DNA from 2 places in the Carnobacterium sp. genome. Region 2 is predicted to be linked to the other one. Evidence: predicted binding sites of a transcription regulator. Region 2 holds the regulator's gene; the other holds the start of a gene.

Region 1 (4,438 bases), on a different contig from region 2:
TCCGCCCATTGGAGCATCTGGTTTTGGTTGGTCTGCAACAACAGCTTCAGTTGTTAACAATAGAGCTGCAACACTTGCTGCATTTTGTAAAGCCGAACGAGTTACTTTAGTTGGGTCAATGATACCAGCATCAATCATGTTTACCCATTCATCAGTAGCTGCGTTATATCCTACACCTAAGTCTACACTTTTTAGTTTTTCAACAATTACAGATCCTTCAAGACCAGCATTTGTTACGATTTGACGAACAGGTTCTTCAAGAGCACGGATCACAATTTTCACACCAGTTGCTTCATCACCTGTAGCTTCAATTTCTGATACTTTACGTTGAACATTGATCAACGCTGTTCCACCACCAGAAACGATACCTTCTTCAACAGCTGCACGAGCTGCATTTAAAGCATCTTCAATACGTAATTTACGTTCTTTTAATTCTGTTTCAGTAGCAGCTCCAACTTTGATGACTGCAACTCCGCCAGAAAGTTTAGCTAGACGTTCTTGTAATTTTTCCTTATCAAATTCTGAAGTTGTTTCAGCTGCTTGAGCTTTAAGTAAAGCAACACGGTGTTGGATAGATTCTGCTGAACCAGCTCCTTCAACGATTGTTGTAGCATCTTTAGTCACAACTACTTTACTTGCATGTCCTAATTGACTGATTTCAGTATCTTTCAATTCAAGGCCTAAATCTTCAGTAATGACAGTTCCGCCAGTTAAGATAGCAATATCTTCAAGCATAGCTTTACGACGATCTCCGAATCCAGGAGCTTTAACTGCTACAACATTAAATGTTCCACGTAATTTATTTAAAACTAATGTTGGAAGAGCTTCTCCATCAACATCATCAGCAATGATTAACAATGGACGTCCTTGTTGTAAAATTTGTTCCAATAATGGAAGAACTTCTTGAATATTCGAGATTTTTTTATCCGTAATCAAAATATAAGGGTTTTCTAAGTTTGCTTCCATTTTATCGTTATCTGTTACCATGTATTGAGAAAGGTAACCACGATCAAATTGCATTCCTTCAACTACTCCTAATTCTGTTTCGATTCCTTTAGATTCTTCAATTGTAATAACGCCGTCTGTTCCAACGCGTTCCATTGCTTCTGCAACCAATTCTCCGGTTTCATTGCTTCCTGAAGAAATAGCAGCAATTTGAGCAATTGATTCTTTTGAATCTACTTTTTTAGAAATAGCCAACAATTCTTCTACAGCAACTTTTGTAGCCATTTCTATTCCGCGACGAATCCCAACTGGATTAGCTCCAGCTGTTACATTTTTCAATCCTTCGCGAACGATAGCTTGAGTTAAAACTGTAGCTGTTGTAGTACCATCTCCAGCAATATCATTTGTTTTAGAAGCAACTTCTGAAACAAGTTGTGCTCCCATATTTTCAAAATGATCTTCTAATTCAATTTCTTTTGCAATTGTAACACCATCATTTGTAATGAGTGGTGAGCCATAAGATTTTTCTAAAACAACGTTTCTTCCTTTGGGTCCTAATGTTACTTTAACAATATCTGCTAAAACATCTACTCCACGTAGCATTGATGCACGTGCATCTTCAGAAAATTTAATATCTTTTGCCATTTTTTCCTTCACCTCATCCATTTAGTTTGTTCATTTTTCTTTATTTATTTTTATTTATCTGATTAATCTATGACTGCAACGATATCGTGCTCTTTTACCACTAAATATTCTTTACCGTCGTACTTCACTTCTGTTCCAGCGTATTTTTCAAATAACACAGTATCGCCTACTTTAACTGACAATGCTAATGTTGAGCCGTTTTCTAAAACGCGGCCTTCCCCAACAGCTATTACAGAACCTGTTTGAGGTTTCTCTTGAGCTGAACCCGGTAAAACAATACCGCTGATTGTTTTTTCCTCTTCTTTAGCAACTTCAATGATGACACGATCTCCTAATGGTTTTAACACGTAAATCCCTCCATCTAAATTATTTCTTCATCTTTAGCACTCAAACATACCAAGTGCTAAACTACTTCTTTATAATAACAAATTTAAAAAAGATTGCAAGAATTTTCATCTTGATTTCTATTCCTTTTTAAGTGAATATTGGTTTATTGAATAGGATTCGGTGTCATCTATTGTGGTACCCTTTTTTCCCCCTTTTATGTTATACTGAAAAATGAAGTTATTTTCAGTTTACATAGAATAGAGCCGGCTTCTTTTTTTAAAAAAATTTCTATTGAATGCTATTATTGCTATTTATTAAACTGTATATAAACGAGCGCACGCTATCTCGAAAAAAAGAAGGTCTTAATCATATGAAGAAACTTACGAGTCACACTTCGATTTTAATTATTTTATTTTATTTAATTGCTCAATTTTTACCGGTCATCATTATTTCCCTTGCTCCAAAGAATTTCCAGACTGAAGCTTCCGTTTATGGGACGATTTTTAGTTTTACTTTAGGAGCAGTTGTTATGCTCTTACTGAATCGAAAATCTACCATACGAAATTCTTTAACCTTAAGTCCATCTTTACCAAAAAAAAGTATTATTTATTGGGGTATCGCTGGAATCCCTCTGGTGCTTTTAGCTCAATACATCGCAAATTTAATTGAAATTTTAGTATTAGATATTCCAGTGGATTCCGTTAACACTCAAAATATACTTTTAATTGTTAATAGTTATCCCATTTATATGATCATTGTCTCTATTATGGGACCGATCATGGAAGAATTTGTCTTCAGAAAAGTTATCTTCGGCTTTTTATATGATATTACTGGTGGTATAGGCGCCGCGGTGATTAGCTCTCTTATCTTTGCTTTCATGCATTTTGATGGACACATTTTATTGTACTCAGCTATGGCTTTTGTCTTTTGTTTTCTATATAGTAAAACTAAAAATATTGCCACTCCTATTATCACCCATATTATTATGAACACAGTAGTTATATTAGTAAATTTCTTATAAGTACGTGCTAACTGTTAGAAAGGAATTTTCATTTGATAAATAAACGTAATTTTATAATGCAAATTGTTTTTACTTACTTGATGTCAGGAGTATTCATCTGGTTTGCGATTGATTCTGTAGGAGCTTCCGGATGGTCATTTTTTTCAGTACTTTACGTAGTTTTTTCTACAAGTTATTTCGTTAGAGCTTCAAAAATACTTGAAGTCTACTTTAAAATAAAAAAAGGACCCAAACCATAAACGGTTTGAGTCCTTTTTTTTTTACGCATTTTCAGGTTTGTAATGATCTAAGAAATAAATCAATGTTTGTAGTTCATTGGTCAAATCAACATTTTGAACTCTCACATCGTCTGGTACAGATATTCTAATAGGAGTAAAATTCAAAATTCCTCTTACATTTGCTTCAACTAAGCGTTCTACTGTTGCTTGTGCGACATCTGATGGAATAGTGATGATGACAATCTCTATCTGTTGAATTTTTAATTGTTCAACCATATCATCCATGTGATAAATAGGAACACCACTTAAAATAGTGCCAACAATTTCTTCATTTATATCGAAAGCTGCACTTATTCTCATGTTGTTGCTTTGATGGAAGTTGTAGTTCAATAAAGCATGTCCTAAGTTCCCTACTCCGATTAAGGCAACATTTGTTAATCGGTCTTGTTTAAGAGTCTTGCTAAAGAAATTCATTAAATCTTCAACATCGTATCCGTATCCTCTTTTTCCTAAAGCGCCAAAATAAGAGAAGTCTCTTCGAATTGTTGCACTATCCACTTTAATAGCATCGCTCAATTCAGTTGAAGAAACACGTACTTTTCCGGAATCATGTAAGAATCGTAAATAGCGATAATATATCGGCAATCGCCTAGCCGTTGCATTGGGTATTTTCTTTTCTACCATTCTTTTTTCCTCCATCAGTCATTAGTCTACTTGCTTGATTTGATTCGTTGTTTTATTTCACAAGCAAATCGTTATATCTTTTTCTTCACAATCTTTTTTTAGTGAACGTTCTTATTATATCATTTTTTAGTTTTAATACTACCATTAATTTCAAAAATAGTGACAAGCTTTTTCCGCTCTACTTATTATCTTATTAAAATTCACAAGAAAGCTTGTGAATCCGCTTCTAAAAAGTTAGCTTTTATGGGATTGTAATTTCCCTTGACCATAATATGTGCTAAACTATTATTGAGAATGATGAAATGAGGACCAAAACTATGATTCTATTACAAGCGCAACATGTAGCTCGTTATTTTGGAGCAGATGTGTTGTTTGAAAATATTTATTTAGAGATTCAAGAAAACTCACGCATTGCATTAGTCGGTAGAAATGGTACCGGTAAATCAACCCTTCTAAAAATGATTGCAGATATCGAGCAGCCTGATGCTGGAAAGATCGTCAAAGGAAAACAAGTGACTATTGGCTATTTAGCTCAAAATACTGGTTTATCTTCTGAAAAAAGCATTTGGGATGAAATGTTAACAGTCTTTGAACCGGT
Region 2 (4,438 bases):
CTTTTTTGAATTCAGCTACCAAGTAGTCCATGATTTTGTTATCAAAATCATCTCCACCTAATTTGTTGTCACCAGCAGTAGATAATACATCGAATACGCCATCTCCTAATTCAAGGATTGAAACGTCAAAAGTACCACCACCAAGGTCAAATACTAAAACTTTTTCATCTTTATCTACTTTGTCTAAACCATAAGCTAATGCTGCAGCAGTTGGTTCATTAACGATACGTTCCACTTCAAGACCGGCAATTTTACCAGCATCTTTTGTTGCTTGACGTTGTGCATCGTTAAAGTATGCAGGAACAGTGATAACAGCTTTATCAACTGTTTCGCCTAAATAGCTTTCAGCATAACCTTTCAAGTATTGAAGAATTGTTGCAGAAACTTCTTGTGGTGTATATTTTTTACCATCAACTTCAACTGAAAAGCCAGCTTCGCCGATATGACGTTTAATTGAGCTAATTGTGTTAGGGTTTGTTACAGCTTGGCGTTTAGCCACTTCCCCTACTTGCATTTCTCCATTTTTAAACGCAACGACTGATGGAGTCGTACGATTGCCTTCTGGATTCGGAATAATTTTTGCTTCTCCGCCTTCTAATACAGCAACTGCTGAGTTTGTTGTTCCTAAGTCAATACCAATCATTTTACCCATTATAAATCCCTCATTTATGTTTTATTTTTTTTTATATTTATTTAAGCTTTATTGAGCAACAATTACCATTGCGGGACGTAATACGCGTCCATTTAAATCATAACCTTTTTGGAAAACTTGTACAACTGTTTCGCTTGGTTGACCTTCTTCAACAGGAACGGTTTGAATCGCCTGATGGAAGTTTGGATCAAAAGGTTCATTTAAAGGATCAATAACTTCAATGCCTTCACTTTTCAATGCAGCATTGAATGTTTCCATAACCATTTCAATTCCTTTTTTCAAACTTTTCCCTTGCTCATCTGTTACTTCAATAGCTAGAGCTCGTTCTAAGTTATCAATAACGGGAAGTAATTCTGTTGCTAAAGATTGAGCACGGAATTTAGCAGCATCTTCACGTTCTTTTGCATTGCGTTTTTGGATATTTGCCATTTCAGCTTGCACACGCAAATATTTATTTTCCATTTCTTCTAAATCAGCTTTTACTTTAGCAAGTTCATCAACTTCTGGTTGTTCCACTTCTACAGATTCAGTTGTTTCTTCTACCAATTCTGTTGGTGTTTCTTCAACCATTTCTTGTTCTTGCTTTTTATCTTTATTTCTAGACACAACAACAGCTCCTTTTGATTAATCGTCTACAGAATGATAATAGTCGATTATTTTTTTTGAAAGCTCATTTCGAAATACATCCACCAAACCGATCATTTTGGAATACGGCATATTTGTTGGACCTAACAATGCAATAACACCTGAACTATATCCTTCAATGTCATAACTTGCTGTAATTAAACTGAACTCATTAAAAAGCTCATTGTTTAACTCCGTACCAATTTTCACATTGATCCCAGTAGTACTTGGAATCAATAAAGAAGATAAGTCATGAGTACCATCCATTAAGGAATAAATAGACTTGAACTTTTCGACATTTAATTCATTCGAGAAATCGAGTATATTCATTCTTCCACCTACGTGCATCCTATCTTGTCCAGCTTTCAAAAAGACATCTTCGAAGATATTCAACATTCCTTCATTTGTTCGAACATACTTATTCAACAATATCGGAATTTCGGTCTTCAGTCTTTTAAATACTTCCATTAGCGGAAGACCAACTAATTGTTCATTAAAAATACGAACAATTTTTTCTAGCTCGTTAACATCCATTGACCTCGGAATCGTTACTATTTGGTTTTCTACATGGCCCTTATCGGTTACTAAGATAGCCATCACTTGATAATCATTTAATGGCACCAATCGAAAACCGGTTAGAATACTTTCTTTGATTTCAGGACCTAACGTTATAGCCGTGTAACTGGTCAACCGAGAAAGCAATTCAGCAGATTGAAAAACGATCTCATCCAATTGCCTAAACTGATTTCCTAAAGCATTCTTTATGACCGCAAGATCTTTTTTTTGAATTTTTGCTGGATGCACCAGATGGTCTACGTAAAAACGGTACCCTTTTAAAGATGGGACACGACCGGATGACGAATGCGTTTTTTCAATGAAGCCTAATTCTTCAAGACGCCCCATTTCATTACGAATGGTTGCTGAGCTAAAATTAATCTCTGCTTCATTCATTAAGGTTTTGGACCCTATGGGTGTCTCATATGAAGTGTATAAGCGAATGATAGATTTTAAAATTAAAATCTGCCTTTCAGTTAACATATTGCATCACCTCTTTTTTAGCACTTGAAACTATTGAGTGCTAATACATTTATTAATTTACCAAATATAACTGTATCTGTCAATAATTTTTGTTTATTTTTTGACTAATTTTGACGTTTATTTAAAACACCGGTTTAATGCTTGATTTGTCGTACTTTTACTAAAAAGACAGTGTCAAAAAATGGAAGGTTCCATCTTTAACACTGTCTTCTAATTCTTCTTATATTAGATTAAATTCTAGTTTGGCTTTTTCAATTTCATTTCTAATTTGTTCGAAACCAGTACCACCTAATGAATTCCTGCGTTCGACAGCTACACGAGATTCCAACAACGTATAAACATCTTCTTCGATAATAGGAGCAGTTTGTTGAAATTCTGTTAAAGGAATATCTTGTAAATAATGGCCATTTTTCAAGCATTTCAATACAAGTTTCCCAACAATTTCATGTGCTTCTCTAAATGGGATACCTTTTGAAGCCAGATAATCCGCTAACTCAGTTGCGTTTGAAAAATCTTTCGTTGTCGCTTCACTCATATTTTCTTCATGCACGATCATATCTTCCAACATACCAGCAAATATTTCCAAACAATCTTTAACGGTTTTTACTGTATCAAACATGCCTTCTTTGTCTTCTTGCAGATCCTTGTTATAGGCTAACGGTAAACTTTTCATTGTCGTTAACAACGAAAATAAATTGCCGTACACTCTCCCAGTTTTTCCACGAATCAATTCTGCCATATCTGGATTTTTCTTTTGCGGCATAATCGAACTACCAGTCGAAAAAGTATCCGTTAGACTAGCGAATTGGTATTCGTGACTGGTCCAAAGAATCATTTCTTCGCAAAAACGTGAAAGATGCATCATCAGTATACTGCTGGTAGATAGAAATTCTAAGATGAAGTCTCGATCGCTAACGGCATCCATACTATTGGAATAGATAGAGCTAAAACCTAACTGCTCAGCGGTGTACAAACGATCGATTGGAAATGTTGTTCCTGCCAAAGCTGCTGCTCCTAGTGGGGAGCAATCGATTCGTTTTAAACTATCTTGATACCGTTCTAAATCACGTTTAAACATATTGTAATACGCCAATAAATGATGAGCAAAAGAGATTGGCTGTGCATGCTGCAAATGCGTATATCCTGGAACGATCGTTTCAACATGCTTTTCTGCTTTCAATAAAATAACTTTTTCCAAATCCTCAAGAGATACTGAAATTTCACCTACTTGACGTTTTAAGTATAGGTGCATATCAGTAGCTACTTGATCATTCCGACTTCTTGCAGTGTGCAACTTTCCTGCAACAGGTCCGATTTCTTTATGGAGAAGCGTTTCAATATTCAAATGAATATCTTCATTTTCAATAGAGAATACCAACTCTTTCTTTTGGGCTTTTACTAAAAGACTTTCTAACCCTTTGATGATTTCATCTGCTTCTTCTTGAAGAATAATAGACGTTTTAGCCAACATTTTAACATGCGCTAAACTTCCTAGAATGTCTTCTTCAGCTAAAACTTGGTCTACTTCAATTGAAGCCCCAAACTCATCAATCCATTTTTGGTTTTCTCCTTCAAAACGACCGCCCCATAATTTTTTCATATTTGTCATCCTATCTTTTATTAAGTGTACTTTCTTCGTTTTTACTTGGTCTTAAGTGCATCTTTTGGCTTGTTTACTTCTGCGTGTACTTTTGTAGGCAATCCCCATAATTTGATGAAGCCAACAGATGACTCTTGGTTAAATGTATCTGCAGAAGTATAAGTCGCCAAGTTCTCATCATACAATGAGTTAGGTGATTTTCTGCCTTCTACAATAGCATGGCCTTTAAATAATTTTACACGAACGGTTCCGTTAACGTACTTTTGAGTAGATTTCAAAAAGGCAATTAAACTTTCAGTTAATGGATTAAACCATAGTCCGTTATAAATCATCTCAGTTATTTTTTGTTCGATCATTGGTTTGAAGTGTGCGATATCTTTAACAAAAGTAAGATCTTCTAGCTCTTTATGTGCCGTCATTAACGTTACTGCTCCAGGTGCTTCATAAACCTCACGAGATTTGATCCCAATCAATCTGTTTTCAATATGATCGATCCGTCCAACTCCATGTTTCCCAGCAATGCT

Evidence for each region. Region 2 encodes HrcA, which represses chaperone genes, less so after heat shock. Its sites were predicted from a motif close to TTAGCACTCNNNNNNNNNGAGTGCTAA; they were not measured.
Region 1: the regulator HrcA is predicted to act here: its motif matches at 1,971-1,997, upstream of groES (co-chaperone GroES).

The regions. Positions count from the first base shown of each region.
Region 1 covers NZ_JBEMBC010000001.1:38,193-42,630, reverse strand. Annotated here, with positions in the region: gene groL (chaperonin GroEL) at 1-1,590, opposite strand, end outside; gene groES (co-chaperone GroES) at 1,653-1,937, opposite strand; gene ABS911_RS00205 (CPBP family intramembrane glutamic endopeptidase) at 2,288-2,938, shown strand; gene ABS911_RS00200 (DUF4305 domain-containing protein) at 2,995-3,177, shown strand; gene ABS911_RS00195 (redox-sensing transcriptional repressor Rex) at 3,199-3,840, opposite strand; gene ABS911_RS00190 (ABC-F family ATP-binding cassette domain-containing protein) at 4,158-4,438, shown strand, end outside.
Region 2 covers NZ_JBEMBC010000024.1:8,300-12,737, forward strand. Annotated here, with positions in the region: gene dnaK (molecular chaperone DnaK) at 1-652, opposite strand, end outside; gene grpE (nucleotide exchange factor GrpE) at 701-1,258, opposite strand; gene hrcA (heat-inducible transcriptional repressor HrcA) at 1,277-2,314, opposite strand; gene argH (argininosuccinate lyase) at 2,535-3,914, opposite strand; gene ABS911_RS06760 (argininosuccinate synthase) at 3,956-4,438, opposite strand, start outside.